One region of the Streptomyces sp. PL-25 genome, then DNA from elsewhere that is predicted to be linked to it. Evidence: riboswitches for the same ligand, from Rfam matches in the RefSeq annotation. Region 1 holds a riboswitch; the other holds the start of a gene.

Region 1 (7,281 bases):
GGTTCGCTCCCCGGCGACCTGCACAAGCTGTGGCGGGCGCGCTCGCCGCACCAGTACCACGTGGAGTACGGCTACTCCTGCATGGGCTACGAGATCCCGGCCGCGATCGGCGTGCAGCAGGCGGCGCCCGGTGTGCCGGTGTGGGCGCTGGTCGGCGACGGCACCTATCTGATGATGCCCACGGAGATCGTCACCGCCGTCCAGGAGGGCCTGCCGGTCAAGCTGCTGCTGGTGCAGAACCACGGGTACGCCTCCATCGGCGGTCTGTCGGAGGCGGTGGGCGCCGAACGCTTCGGCACCGCCTACCGCCACCGCGACGCCGACGGCGCCTTCACCGGGGCCCCGCTCCCGGTCGACCTCGCCGCCAACGCCGCCAGCCTCGGCATGGACGTGCTGCGCGCCCGGACCGCGGGCGAGCTGCGCGCGGCGCTTTGCACGGCCCGCGCCGCCGACCGTCCCACGTGCGTGTACGTCGAGCCGGACACCTCGGACGGGGGCACGGCGGCGGCGCCCGCCGCGGCCTGGTGGGACGTGCCGGTGGCCGAGGTCTCCGGCCGCGAGGCCGCCGTCCGGGCCCGTACCGCCTACGACCGCGAGGCCGCCGCCCGCCGCCGCGCGCTGTGAGGCGGGGCCGCGCCCGGCGGCGGCCTACGTACGGGCGTAGCCGGTGAGGGGCGGGGTGCGCAGGGCGAGGACCGCCATGTCGTCGTGGCCGTCGCTGGGATGGTGCTCGGCCAGTGCCCGGCACAGTTCCTCGGGTGGCCGTCCGGCGTGGCGCGACGCGGTGGCGGCGAGCTCGGCGAGGCCCTCGTCGATGGACCGGCCGGGGACCTCCACCAGGCCGTCCGTGTACAGGACGACGGTGCTGTCCACGGGGACGGACTCGCGGTGATCGGGCCGGGCGAGGTCGGGCGCCACGCCGAGGGGCAGTCCGGGGTCGGTGTCCAGGTAGCGGACGCGGCCGTCGGGCAGCAGCAGGAGCGGCGGCGGGTGCCCGGCGCTGGACCAGTGCAACTGCCAGGCCCCTTCGACAGGTTCGAGGCGGGCCAGCAGCGCGGTGGCGACAGGCGCCTCGTCCAGGGAGTGGATGATGCGGTCGAGACGGGTGAGGGAGGTGCTGGGCGGGGTGCCCCGGTCGTAGTAGAGCGCCCGCAGCATGTTGCGGATCTGCGCCATGTCGGCGGCGGCCCGCAGATCGTGGCCGACCACGTCGCCGATGACGGCCACGCATGCGCCGTCGGGCAGCCGCATCGCGTCGTACCAGTCGCCGCCCACCGCGGCGGGTGCGCTGGCCGGGCGGTAGGCCGCGCCGGCGGCGAAGGGCCTCAGGTCGGGCAGCCGGGGCAGCAGGAGCCGCTGGAACTGCTCGGCGCTGTTGCGGGCCTGGTGGTAGAGGCGGGCGTTCTCGATGGCCACCCCGGCGGTGCCGGCGAGCGCCCGGATGACGCCCTCGTCGTGCCGGTCGAAGGGCTGGCCGTCCTTGCGCTCGGAGAGGTAGAGGTTGCCGTAGACGCGTCCGCGCACGCTGATGGCCACGCCGAGCAGGGTGTTCATCGGCGGGTGGCCGGGCGGGAACCCGGCGGACTCCGGATGCCGGGAGATGTCGCGCACCCGCAGCGGCTCGGGGTGGTGGATCAGGTGGCCCAGCAGCCCCCGGCCCCTGGGCAGCTCCACGCCCTTCAGGTCCGCGAGTTCCTGCGCGCTCAGGCCGAGCGGGATGAACTCGTCCAGCAGCCGCCCCTCCTCGTCGAGGACGCCCATGGCGCCGTAGCGCGCGCCGACCAGGTCCATGGCGGTGCGCACGATACGGCGCAGCACCCTGGGCAGGTCCAGGTCCCCGGTGATGTCGACGACCGCCTGGAGGAGTTCCTGAAGGGTGCTCTGGGCACGGGCCAGGGCGCGCAGTTGCTCGCCGATGCGGTTCAGGTCGGAGCTGAGCGGCAGGTCGAGCAGTGAGGCGTACGGGTCCTCCCCCGCCGCGTCGCCTGTCCGCGGCTCCTCGTGCCCGTCCCGTGGCCCGTTCCGGTCGTCCGCCATCACCGCTGTCCCGCCTCCGCCGTCCGCCGCCCGCAGTCCGCTCCGGGCGCCGCTCGCGCCCGGCCGTGGTCCGGCCCGTCGCGCGGGCCGACTCCGACATCTGAACCGCGGACCTGCTCGCACCGCCCGGCGACGGGCCCGCACGCCGCGCGGGGACACCCTATCGGCCCCCTCTTCGGGGTGCGGCGCGGGCGGTCGGGCGCCGGGGCGCCGTCCGGCGCCCCGGCCGCCGTGTCCGCGCGCGGGGACACGGCGGGGCCGGGAGGGGGCCGGAGCAGGGGCGGTGACGGGGTCCGGAGGAGTAGCGGTGACCGCGTGGGGAGGTGCGCAGGCGCGTCGGCGGTCAGGAGGCCGGGACGCTCGCCCGGGGCCGTCCGGCGGCCCGCAGTGCCTTGTGGGCGAGGGCGTCGGTCAGGGCCCGCATGGCGGCGACGACGACACTGGCGTGTACGCCGGTCGTGGTCCACTCCCGTTGGGCGTCGCGGGAGACGACGAGGACGCGGGTCAGCGCGGTGCCGTCCGCGGAACCGTCCGCGGAGCGCTCGGCCACCGCGTCCAGGACGCGGACGCTGTGGTCGGCGAGGCGGACCTCGTCGAGCCACGGCAGGTGCGGGGCGAGGGCCCGGCGCAGGGCCGCGTCGAGCGCTTCGAGGGGGCCGTTGCCCTCGGCGGTGGCGGTGGCCTCCCGGGTGCTCCGGCCGGTCGCCGGGGCGGTGCTGGGGGTGTCGGGGGTGTCGGGGGTGCCGTCCGGGTCCGGGAGGCTCAGCCGGACCGTCGCCTCGGAGACGACCGCGCCGTCCGGGGCGCGGCGCTCCACGACCTGGTACGACAGGGGGGTGAAGGGCGGGAACGGGCGTCCCGGCCCGCCCTGGCCGCCGGGCTCACCGGCCGTCAGTTCGTCGTGCAGGAGCAGTTCCAGGGAGGCGTCCGCCGCCTCGAAGGACCAGCCGCCCGCCTCCAGGCGCTTGATCCGGGCGACCGCCCGGGAGAGGGCTTCCAGGTCGTCGAGTCCGAAGCCGAGTTCCAGGCACTTGAGTTCCAGGCTGGTGCGCCCGGCCATCTCGCTCACCAGGATGCGGGTGCCGTTGCCCACGACGTCCGGGTCGATGTGGTGGTAGAGCGCGGGGTCCACCTTGATCGCGCTGGCGTGCAGGCCCGCCTTGTGGGCGAAGGCCGCCGCGCCGACGTAGGGCTGGTGCCGGTCGGGGCTGATGTGCGCGGTCTCGGCGAGGGCGTGGGCGGTGCGGGTCAGGTCGCCGAGCCGGGTGCGCGGCACCACCGGCATGCCGAGCTTGGTGGTGAGGTTGCCGATGACCGCGAACAGGTCGGCGTTGCCCGCCCGTTCGCCGTAGCCGTTGGCGGTGCACTGGACGTGGGTGGCGCCCGCCTCCACGGCGGCGATGGTGTTGGCCACGGCGCACCCGGTGTCGTCCTGGCAGTGGATGCCGATACGGAACCCGGTGCGGGCGGCGACCTCGCCGACGGTCTCGGCGAGCCGGCCGGGGAGCTGGCCGCCGTTGGTGTCGCACAGGACGGCGACGTCGGCGCCCGCGCCCATGGCGGCGTCCAGCACTCGCAGCGCGGTGGCGGGGTCGGCGGCGTAGCCGTCGAAGAAGTGCTCGGCGTCGAGGAAGACCCGGCGGCCCTCGGCCACCAGGAGGCGCACGGTGTCCCGTACCATCGCGCAGTTCTCCGCCACGTCCGTGCGCAGCGCCCGTTCGATGTGGCGCCGGTCGGACTTGGCGACCAGGGTGATCACCGGGGCCCGGGAGTGGAGCAGGGCCTGTACCTGCGGATCCCGCTCCGCGCTGCGGCCGGGTTTGCGGGTGCTGCCGAAGGCGACCAACGCGGCGTGTTCCAGGTGCAGTTCGTCCGCCGCGCGGGCGAAGAACGCGGTGTCCTTGGGCAGCGCGCCCGGCCAGCCGCCCTCGATGAAGCCGACGCCCAGGGCGTCCAGGGTGCGGGCGGTGGTGAGCTTCTCCGCGACGGAGTAGGAGATCCCCTCGCGCTGCGCGCCGTCGCGGAGGGTGGTGTCGTACAGGTGGAAACCGTCGCCGAGGGGGGTGTCTGCCGGTGTGGTGCGTGTGTGAGCCACTGGGCGTCCTTCCTGGGGAGTTCCTGGGTCCGTGCGCGGCGGTCTACGGGAGCACGGTCCTGCGGCGCGACCGGTCGCCGTCCCAGGCGGCGCGGTTGACCGGGGCGGCGGGGAGGTCGCCGCGCAGCGCCGTCCCGAGCTGGGTGACCGCGGAGTCGGTCATCCGCACGATGGTCTCGGCGGTCAGTCCGGCGGTGTGCGGGGTGAGGATGACGCGCGGGTGGCTGAGCAGCGGGTGCCCGGCGGGCAGCGGCTCCGGTTCGACGACGTCGAGTCCGGCCGCCGCGATGTGGCCGCTCTCCAGCGCGGCGACCAGCGCCTCGGTGTCGAGGACGCCGCCGCGGGAGCAGTTGACGACGAAGGAGCCGCGCGGCAGCCGGGCGAGCTGGTCGGCGCCGATCATCTGCCGCGAGGTCGCGGTCAGGGCGGGCGCGAGCGCGAGGATCGTGGACCGGGACAGCAACTCGTCGAGGGAGGTGACGAGTTCGGCGCCGACCAGATGGGCGATGCGGGGATCGGCGTACGGGTCGTAGGCGAGTACGTCCGCGCCGAAACCGGCGGTCAGCTTTCGGGCGGTCTCGGCGCCGACGTAGCCGAGTCCGACGACGCCCACCGTCTTGCCGTGCAGTTCGTGGAGGCTGAGGTCGCTGCGCTGCCGCCAGGCGGAGCCGTCGCGGGTGGCCGGGTCGGCCCAGTGGAGCTGTTTGAGTGTGGCCAGGATCAGCATGACGATGTGTTCGCTGACCGGGATCCGGCCGAAACCGAGCTGGTTGACGACGAGGATCCCGAATTCGGTGGCCGCCTCGATGTCGACGTTGTCGGTGCCGAATCCGGAGGTGGAGACGACGGTGAGCCGGGGTGCCGCCGCGAGTATCCGGCGGCTGACTTTCTCGGGATAGCGCACCCAGAGCGCATCGGCGTCGGCCACCGCCGCCATCACCTCGGATTCCTCGGAGGAATCCACGACGACGACTTCGGCACCGAGGCCGCGCAGTCTGTCGGCGCCCGAGGAATCGTACATCGGACGCCAGAGAACGATCTTTGTCACTTCTTCTCTTCCCATCCCCGGATGCTCACGCACGCGGAATCGGCGGTGTCGAAGGGGCGGTGCGCGGGCCACGCGGCACAGGACGGCCGCGGAATCGGCCGCCGGGGCGGTCGGTTCGCGTGCGGTCACCGTGGAACGCGTGCGCGCGGGCACGCCGGAACATGCCCCCGACGGAGCTAGGCGAGGATGGAGAAAACCGGCGCCGAAAGCGTGCGGCGCCCTGTCTCGGCATGCGGGAGATTCCCGTAACGCATCAGCACCATCCTCGTGGGCCTCGTCGTGACACCTGCGGGCGGCAATCTGACTTCCGGGGATTTCTCCCCGGTCACAGTGGCGGGACCGTGCCGGATTCTCACCGGCTTCCCCGCTTCGCAGGCACTGGTGATTCATGTATAGCAGCGGGCCCCGTTCCCCGGACCCCCCTATGGCCGCCGCGAACCCCCTATTCGGTACGGGGATTCACGAGGGGTCGGACGGAGCGCCGCCCGGCGCTCACACTCGGGCGAGCAGGGCGGCGAGCGGCGCCGGTACGTGTCCCGGGTCGAGGGCCTCCACGAGGACCCGGCCGTAGTGGATCTTGCGGCCCTTCTTGGTGCCGAGGAAGCGCCGCATCCGCTGGTGCGCGGTGCGCTCGCGCTGCGCGGGCTGGTTCTCGAAGGTCCGCAGGGCGCGCAGGTCGCCCTCGTCCCGGATCAGTTCCTCGACGCGGGCGACGCCCAGGGCGCGGACGAGTTCGTCCTCCAGGTCCGCCGCGCACACGAAGTACGCGCCCGGTGCCGTGCCTGCCGCGGCGAGGGCGCGGGCGTAGTAGCGGCGCTCCCCCTCGTCGCACAGTCCGGTGAGGCGCAGGCCGAGGCCGGCGGGGCCGAGGAGGCGGGTGAAGCGCCCGACGTTGGTGACACCGCCCATCGGCAGCACGCAGACGCCCTCGGCCGCCAGGTCCCGGCCGTGCCGGGCGGCCAGCGCGTCGACCGCCGCCGCGTCGCTCGGCCCTTCGAGCAGGACGGCGGTCCGTACGGGCAGCAGTGCGGCCAGTTCGCGCACGGGACCGCCGGGGCCGCCCGACGTCCCGTGCGCGAGGACCGCCTCCCGGAACGCGCCCATGTCAGCCATGGGAGGAGTCTCCGCCCCGGTCGCACCACCGTGCCAGGGTTTTTCCGCTCCCGGCCCAGGGTCTTTCGTTCGGATCAGGCCGGATGAGGCACCAGGGCACGCGAGCCCGGCATGATCCGGACGAGAGGCCCTAGGTGAGCGGCCCGGCGCCCGTGACCGGGTAGGGCACGAAGGTGCTGCTGTGGTGGTCGATGAGCAGCGGGCGGCCGAGCGGTGGCGCGGCCCGCTGCGAGCAGTCGAGGCGTTCGCAGACGCGGCAGCCCATGCCGATGGGGGTGGCCGCCGCGGCGTTGTCGAGGTCCAGGCCCTCCGAGTAGACGAGGCGGTGGGCGTGGCGGATCTCGCAGCCCAGGCCGATGGCGTAGACCCGGCCGGGCTCGCCCCAGCCGCCGCGGTGCCGGGTGACGGCGCGGGCGGTCCACAGGTAGCGGCGCCCGTCGGGCATGGCGGCGATCTGCACATGGATGCGGCCGGGCACGGCGAACGCCTCGTACACGTTCCACAGCGGGCAGGTGCCGCCGGCCCGGGAGAAGTGGAAGTCGGTGGCCGACTGGCGCTTGGACATGTTGCCGGCCCGGTCGACGCGGACGAAGGAGAAGGGGACGCCGAGCAGCCGGGGGCGCTGGAGGGTGCTCAGCCGGTGGCAGACGGTCTCGTAGCCCACTCCGTAGTGGTCGGTGAGGCGTTCGATGTCGTAGCGGGCCTCCTCCGCCGCCGCGTGGAACGAGGTGTACGGGAGGATCAGCGCGGCGGCGAAGTAGTGGGCGATGCCGATGCGGGTCAGGCCGTGGGCCGGGGTGCCGGGTGCGAAGTCCTCGGCGGCCAGCCGCCCGAAGTCGTCGCCGTGTTCCAGCAGGGCGAGCTGGGTGGCCATGCGGAAGGCGCGGCGGCCGGGGCGCAGCCGCGGGGACAGGTGCAGGGTGCGGGTGGTCTCGTCGTAGTGGTGCAGCCGGTCGCCGGTCTCGGCGGCCAGGTGGACGCCGTGGGA
Region 2 (7,281 bases), 810 kb from region 1:
ACCAGCGCGAGCACGCCCGCCGCCAGGCCCGCGAGCATGCCGCGGACGAGGAGGTTTCGCACAGTTGCGGAGTTCATGAGTGTGCGGCGCCCCTCGCGTCAGTGGCAGGGGAAGCCGAGCAGGTGGCGGGCGTCGTGCACCCACTCGTGGACGTCCGTGCCGCTGAACACGGAGGTGGCGCCCTGCTCGGCGCCGACGAAGTAGAGCAGGATCAGCATCAGGATGCCGAAGAAGACCGCCCAGGGAGCTATCGCCTTCAGCGGCAGCTTCGCGGGCAGGACAGGTGCGTCGGCGGTCGGCTGGGCGACATGCTGCGCCATGGCAGGGGCCTCCTCTGGGAGTTCGCGTCCCATCTCGGTGGTGCGCTGGACGACGGCCACGGGTCTGACTCGCGAGCGGCTCCGGGGAGCCGTCGCACACAGTGGCGCGACCGTGCCGGTTTCCCACCGGCTTCCGTCTCGCCGTCGTCGATATCGAACAGACGGTACCGCGTGCCGCCGCCCCGGCCAAGACCGCCTCCGGGAGGTGATCCCCGAACGTGATCTCCCCTCCCAGCAGGGCGGACCGGGCGCGGCGGCATGCGGGCCGCCGCTCAGCGGTGGCGGAACTCGGGCGCTCTGCGCTCGACGAAGGCGCCCATGCCCTCCTTCTGGTCCTCGGTCGCGAACACCGCGTGGAAGAGCCGTCGTTCGAAGCGGACGCCTTCGGCGAGCGTCGTCTCGAAGGCCCGTCCGACGGCCTCCTTCGCCATCATCGCCACCGGCAGCGACATGCCCGCGACGGTCTCGGCGACGGCCAGCGCCTCGCCGAGCAGATCGTCGGCGGGCACCACCCGGGAGACCAGTCCGGCCCGCTCGGCCTCCGCCGCGTCCATGGTGCGCCCGGTCAGGCACAGCTCCATGGCCTTGGCCTTGCCCACCGCGCGGGTCAGCCGCTGGGAGCCGCCGATGCCGGGGATCACCCCGAGCTTGATCTCGGGCTGCCCGAAGACGGCGGTGTCGGCGGCGAGCAGGATGTCGCAGAGCATGGCCAGCTCGCAGCCGCCGCCCAGGGCGTAGCCCGCGACGGCGGCCACCGTCGGGGTGCGCAGCTGCCCGAGCCGGTCCCAGGCCGCGAACCAGTCGCTGAGGTACATGTCCAGATACCCCTGGGGCCGCATCTCCTTGATGTCGGCGCCCGCCGCAAACGCCTTCGCCGAGCCGGTGATGACGACGCAGCCGCACTCCGGGTCCCGGTCCAGCGCCTCGGTCGCGGCCACCACCTCGCGCATGACCGTCAGATTCAGGGCGTTGAGGGCCTCGGGCCGGTTGAGGGTGAGCAGGGCGGTACGCCCCTTGCGTTCGACGAGGATGGTCTCGTACGCGGGAAGCCCGGTGCCGTTCCGCGTGCTCATCGCTTCTCCCCTTCCCCTTCTCGTTCTTGCCGGGTGCCGCGGTCCCGGATGGTGCGGACGATGCCGGAGAAGTCCTCGGTGGCGCCGACGTGTTCGGCGTACTCCTCGTACAACCGGGCTGCCGCGAGGCCCAGTCCGGTGTCCACCCCGCTGTCGCGGGCGGCCCGCGCGGCGAGTCCGAGGTCCTTGGCCATGAGGGAGGCGGCGAAGCCCGGCCGGTAGTCGCGGTTGGCGGGGCTGCCCGGGACCGGGCCGGGGACCGGGCAGTTGACGCTGAGCGCCCAGCACTGCCCGGACGCCGTGGACGCCACGTCGTAGAGGGCCTGGTGGGACAGGCCCAGGCGCTCGCCGAGCACGAACGCCTCGCTGACGGCGATCATGGAGACGCCGAGGATCATGTTGTTGCAGATCTTGGCCGCCTGCCCGGCTCCCGCGCCGCCGCAGTGGACGGCCTTCTTGCCCATGGCCTCCAGCAGCGGCCGGGCCTCGGCGAACTCCGCCTCGCCGCCGCCCGCCATGAAGGTGAGCGTGCCGGCCTCGGCGCCGACCACCCCGCCGGAGACAGGGGCGTCCAGCGACCGCATCCCGGCGGCGGCGGCCCGCTCGTGGGCCGTACGGGCGTCGGTGACGTCGATGGTGGAGCAGTCGACGAAGAGGGTGCCGGGCCGGGCCGCCGCCAGGACGGTGCCGTACAGGCCGAGGACGTGCCGTCCGGCGGGCAGCATGGAGACGACGACGTCGGCGTCCGCGACCGCCGAGGCGGCGTCGGCGGCGGGCTCGACACCCGCGCGGACGGCGCCCTCCAGGGCCTCGGGCACCAGGTCGTGGCCCCGTACCCGATGCCCGGCCCTGACCAGGCTGGCGGCCATGGGCGCGCCCATGTGCCCGAGTCCGATGAACGCGACGGTCAGGCTCACCAGGCCACCTCCACGGTGCTGTCGGATCCGGCGAGCCCCAGTTCGCGGTCGCCGAGCGGGGCGAAGAAGCGGTCCACGTCGGCCGCGCTGACCTCGGCGAGGGTGCCGGGCGACCAGCGGGGCCTGCGGTCCTTGTCGATGACCTGGGCGCGGACGCCCTCGACCAGGTCGGGGGCGGCGAGCGCGGCGCAGGAGACGCGGTACTCCTGGTCGAGGACCGCCTCCAGCGGGCCCAGGTGCCGGGCGCGGCGCAGCGCGGCGAGGGTGACCTTCAGCGCGGTGGGCGACTTGGTGAGCAGGGTCTCGGCCGCCTCCTTCGCGGCGGGCTCGCCGCGGCCGAGGAGGCGGTCCAGGATCTCCTCCACGGTGTCGGCCGCGTAGCAGGCGTCGATCCACTCCCGCTGCCCGGCGAGTGCGCCCGGCGGCGGCGACTGCACATGCCGGGCGAGCGCGTCGTGCACGGACAGCACGGCGAGGTCGGCGGTGAAGGCGCCGAGCGCGGCGGCGGGCACATGGTGGTCGGCGAGCCCGCACAGCAGGGCGTCCCCGGCGCCGGTCTGCGCGCCGGTCAGCGCCAGATGGGTGCCCAGTTCACCGGGGGCGAGGCTCAGCAGATAGGTGCCGCCGACGTCGGGGACGAAGCCGATGCCGGTCTCGGGCATGGCGACGCGCGCGCGTTCGGTGACGACGCGGACGCTGCCGTGGGCGGAGACGCCGACGCCGCCGCCCATCACGATGCCGTCCATGACGGCGACGTACGGCTTGGGGTAGCGGGCGATCCGGGCATTGAGGCGGTACTCGTCGCGCCAGAACGCGGCCGCCGCGGTGCCGTCGCCGGTCTTGGCGTCGTCGTGGATGGCCCGGATGTCGCCGCCCGCGCACAGGCCGCGCTCGCCCGCGCCGCTGATGACGACGGTGGCCACCTCCGGGTCGTGCTCCCAGGCGGTGAGGGCCGCGTCGATGCGGCGGACCATCTCGTGGGTGAGGGCGTTGAGGGCCCGGGGCCGGTTGAGGACGATGTGGGCGGCCCGGCCGTCGGTGCGCAGGAGGACGGGGTCCTCGGTGCCGGTCACCGGAACGCCTCCGTCAGGCCGCGGGCCACGATGACGCGCATGATCTCGTTGGTTCCTTCCAGGATCTGGTGGACGCGCAGGTCACGGACGATCTTCTCGATGCCGTACTCGCTGAGGTAGCCGTAGCCGCCGTGCAGCTGGAGCGCGCGGTCGGCGACCGTGTACCCGGTGTCGGTGGCGAACCGCTTGGCCATCGCGCACAGGTACGGCGCCTGCGGGTCGCCGGCGTCCAGGGCGCGGGCGGCCTGCTGCACCAGGGCGCGGGCGGCGGCGAGTTCGGTCGCCATGTCGGCCAGCCGGAAGCGCAGCGCCTGCGCGTCGAGCAGCCGCTGCCCGAACGCCTCCCGGTCGGCGAGGTGGGCGAGGCTGCGGTCCAGGGCGCTGCGGGCGCCGCCGAGCGAGCAGGCGGCGATGCCGAGCCGGCCGCCGTTCAGGCCGTTCATGGCGATGCGGAAGCCGTCGCCCTCGCGGCCCAGCAGCCGGTCGGCGGGCAGCCGTACGCCGTCCAGGATCACCTGGCGGGTGGGCTGGGCGTTCCAGCCCATCTTGCGTTCGTTGGGGCCGAAGCCCACCCCGGCGTCGTCCTTGTCGACGACGAAGGCGGAGACGCCGTCCGCTCCGGTGCCGCCGGTGCGGGCCATCACGACGTACAGCTGGGAGGCGCCCGCGCCGGAGATGAACTGCTTGACGCCGCTGAGCACATAGGTGCCGCCGTCGCGGACGGCCCGGCTGGTGAGGGCGGCCGCGTCGGAGCCCGCGCCGGGTTCGGTCAGGCAGTAGCTGGCCAGGTCGTCCATGGCGCACAGCCGGGGCAGCCACCGCTCGCGCTGGGCCGGGTCGCCGTAGCGGTCGATCATCCAGGCGACCATGTTGTGGATGGAGAGGTATCCGGCGATGGCGGGGCAGCCGGAGGCGAGGGTCTCGAAGACGAGGACGCCGTCGGCCCGGCCGAGGCCGGAGCCGCCGGACTCCTCGCGGACGTAGACGCCGCCGAGGCCGAGCCCGGCCGCCTTGCGCAGGACGTCGACCGGGAAGTGCTTGTCGCGGTCCCAGTCCAGGGCGTGCGGTGCCAGGTGGTCCTGGGCGAAGTCGAGGGTGGTCTCCACGAGGGCCTGCTGGTCCTCGGTGAGCAGGGTGTGGGTCATGGTCGCTCAGCCCATCGTGGGAATGGTGAAGCTCGCGCCCTCGCGCAGCCCGGCGGGCCAGCGGGACGTGACGGTCTTGGTACGGGTGTAGAAGCGGACGGCGTCCGGTCCGTGCTGGTTGAGGTCGCCGAAGCCGGACCGCTTCCAGCCACCGAAGGTGTGGTAGGCGACCGGGACCGGGATGGGCACGTTGACGCCGACCATGCCGGTGTCCACCCGCCGGGTGAAGTCGCGGGCGGTGTCTCCGTCCCGGGTGAAGATCGCCACGCCGTTGCCGAAGGCGTGCTCGCTGGGCAGGCGCAACGCCTCCTCGTAGTCGGCCGCGCGGACCACGGACAGGACGGGACCGAAGATCTCCTCCTGGTGGATGCGCATGTCGGGGGTGACCCGGTCGAAGAGGGAGGCCCCGGCGAAGAAGCCGTTCTCGTGCCCGGGGAGCACGAAGTCGCGTCCGTCCACGACGAGTTCGGCGCCCTCCTCCACTCCGAGGTCGACGTAGGACCGTACGCGCTCCACCGCGTCCCGGGCGACCAGCGGGCCGAAGTCGGCCTCCGGGTCGTCGCTGCGGCCGATGCGCAGCGTGCCGATGCGCTCCTTGAGCCGGGCGACCAGGGCGTCGGCGGTCTCCTCGCCGACCGGCACGGCGACCGAGATGGCCATGCAGCGCTCGCCCGCCGAGCCGTACCCGGCACCGACCAGCGCCTCCACGGCCTGGTCGAGGTCGGCGTCCGGCATCACGATCATGTGGTTCTTGGCGCCGCCGAAGCACTGGGCGCGCTTGCCGTGGGCGGCGGCGGCGGCATAGACGTGCGCGGCGACCGGGGTGGAGCCGACGAAGCCGAGGGCGGCCACGCGGGGATCCTCCAGCAGGGTGTCGACGGCTTCCCGCGCGCCGTTGACGACATTGAGGACGCCCGGCGGCAGGCCCGCCTCCAGGAAGAGTTCGGCGAGCCGCAGCGGCACCGAGGGTGCCCGCTCGGACGGCTTGAGGACATAGGCGTTTCCGCAGGCCAGGGCGGGGGCGGCCTTCCAGAGCGGGATCATGGCGGGGAAGTTGAACGGGGTGATGCCGGCGACCACACCGAGCGGCGAGCGCAGCGAGTGCACATCGATGCCGGTGCCCGCGTTGTCGGTGAACTCGCCCTTGAGCAGGTGCGGGATCCCGGCGGCGAACTCGACGACCTCCAGGCCGCGCTGGAGGTCGCCGTGCGCGTCGGCGACGGTCTTGCCGTGCTCGGCGGAGAGCAGCCGGGCCAGGTCGTCCTTCTCCTGCTCGACGAGCTGGAGGAAGCGCAGCATGACCCGGGCGCGGCGCTGCGGGTTCCACTCGCCCCAGGCGCGCTGCGCCTCGGCGGCGACGGTGACCGCCGCCTCGGTCTCGGCCCGGTCCGCCAGCGGTACCCGGGCCTGGACCTCTCCGGTGTTGGGGTCGTACACGTCGCCCTGGGCCCCCGAGGTGCCCGGGACGTTCTCGCCGCCGATGAAGTGGGTCAGTTCCCGTACACCGGCGGGGTGGTTCGGACGGATCATGGGTGCCTGCTCTCGTCAGGTGGGGGTGATCCAGGACGGCGCGCGCGACCGGCGCACGGCCCGCTCATGGACGCGGGCGTGCGCGAGGGCGGTCGGCGCGGAACGCTGAGGACGCCGGACCGTCAGGCCGTCGGGCCGGGGCGGGTGAGGCCGGTGGCGGAATGCGGGGAACTCCCGCGGCGCAGCTCGCCGGGATCGTGGAAACGCACCGGTGCCATGCGTGTCAGCTCCATCCTCGTGGACCACACGGAACATCCCACGGCCGGTATCCTGACTCCCGGATCAGCGCGCGCCGTCCGCCTTCCCGACATCCAGCTCGTCAGTGGCGTCCTGCTCGACGGCGTACTCCCCGGTCACAGTGGCGGGACCGTGCCGGAATCACACCGGCTTCCCTGCACCGCGGGCCTACGTCCCTAGAATATAGTTGGACGTCCTAGTAAATCCAGTGCCACGGGTGGAGCCGTACCGGATTCCCGCCGAAGCGGACCCCCGCCGGGGCGCCGGACCGGCCGGAGGAGCGGCGCTCCCCCGGCCGCCGGGCGGCGGGCGGCCGTCAGAAGGCCGTCCAGGTGAACGCCACCGTGTCCCCGGCGTTCAGCTCGAACTGGCAGCCGCCCACCGGGGTGGGCGTGCCGTTGACGGAGATGTTCCAGTACGCCGAGCCGCCGCCGCTGACGTTCTTGATGCTGTCGACCGCGTAGTCGTCGAACGACGCGTACCAGGCACCGTCCCAGCCGAAGTGCCGCTTGCGGGCGGCGTCGTCGAGGGCGGCGGTGGGCGTCGGCACGGCGGAGGCGTGGGCGCTCCCGTTCGTCCCGTCGCATCTGTGCGTACCGCCCGTCGCCGTGGTGACGTCGTGGCCGCGCGTCCAGACCTTCCCGTGGAACAGCGGCCCGTCGGGGCCCTGCACGGTCAGCGTCACCCTGACCGGGGTGTTCGTGCCGTGCACGGCGTGCGTGCCCGGTACGCCGTGGGCCTGGGCGGTGGCCGGCGCGGCGGCCAGGGCCACGCCGAGGGCGACGGAGGCGATGAGCGTACGGCGCAGGGAGGTACGGGAGACGGCTGAGGTGCCGGAGGTGTGTCGCACGGCGGGAGCCTTCCTGGTGTGGGCGGCCCGCAGCCCCGTCGCCGAGCGGACGGAGCGGACACCGCCGCCGCCTCGGGCGAGACTCTCGGCTTCGCGCTGCAGACCATGACAGGGGAAGCGGTTCACGGCGCGCCCC

Evidence for each region. Region 1 has a riboswitch for cobalamin ahead of R4Z62_RS29850 (NAD(P)-dependent oxidoreductase). Riboswitches for the same ligand answer to the same signal wherever they lie in the genome.
Region 2: it holds a riboswitch for cobalamin, as region 1 does, so the genes downstream of both, R4Z62_RS26345 (CoA-acylating methylmalonate-semialdehyde dehydrogenase) here and R4Z62_RS29850 (NAD(P)-dependent oxidoreductase) in region 1, are expected to answer to the same signal.

Annotation. Positions count from the first base shown of each region.
Region 1 covers NZ_CP136997.1:6,700,491-6,707,771, reverse strand. The annotation lists gene iolD (3D-(3,5/4)-trihydroxycyclohexane-1,2-dione acylhydrolase (decyclizing)) at 1-624, shown strand, start outside; gene R4Z62_RS29860 (PP2C family protein-serine/threonine phosphatase) at 649-2,037, opposite strand; gene cimA (citramalate synthase) at 2,381-4,132, opposite strand; gene R4Z62_RS29850 (NAD(P)-dependent oxidoreductase) at 4,176-5,153, opposite strand; adenosylcobalamin (AdoCbl) riboswitch at 5,427-5,571, opposite strand; gene R4Z62_RS29845 (TOPRIM nucleotidyl transferase/hydrolase domain-containing protein) at 5,673-6,293, opposite strand; gene R4Z62_RS29840 (short-chain fatty acyl-CoA regulator family protein) at 6,424-7,281, opposite strand, start outside.
Region 2 covers NZ_CP136997.1:5,891,965-5,899,245, reverse strand. The annotation lists gene R4Z62_RS26375 (CbtA family protein) at 1-77, opposite strand, end outside; gene R4Z62_RS26370 (CbtB domain-containing protein) at 99-320, opposite strand; gene R4Z62_RS26365 (enoyl-CoA hydratase) at 593-1,393, opposite strand; gene mmsB (3-hydroxyisobutyrate dehydrogenase) at 1,390-2,310, opposite strand; gene R4Z62_RS26355 (enoyl-CoA hydratase/isomerase family protein) at 2,307-3,383, opposite strand; gene R4Z62_RS26350 (acyl-CoA dehydrogenase family protein) at 3,380-4,528, opposite strand; gene R4Z62_RS26345 (CoA-acylating methylmalonate-semialdehyde dehydrogenase) at 4,535-6,058, opposite strand; cobalamin riboswitch at 6,302-6,475, opposite strand; gene R4Z62_RS26340 (DUF4430 domain-containing protein) at 6,612-7,145, opposite strand.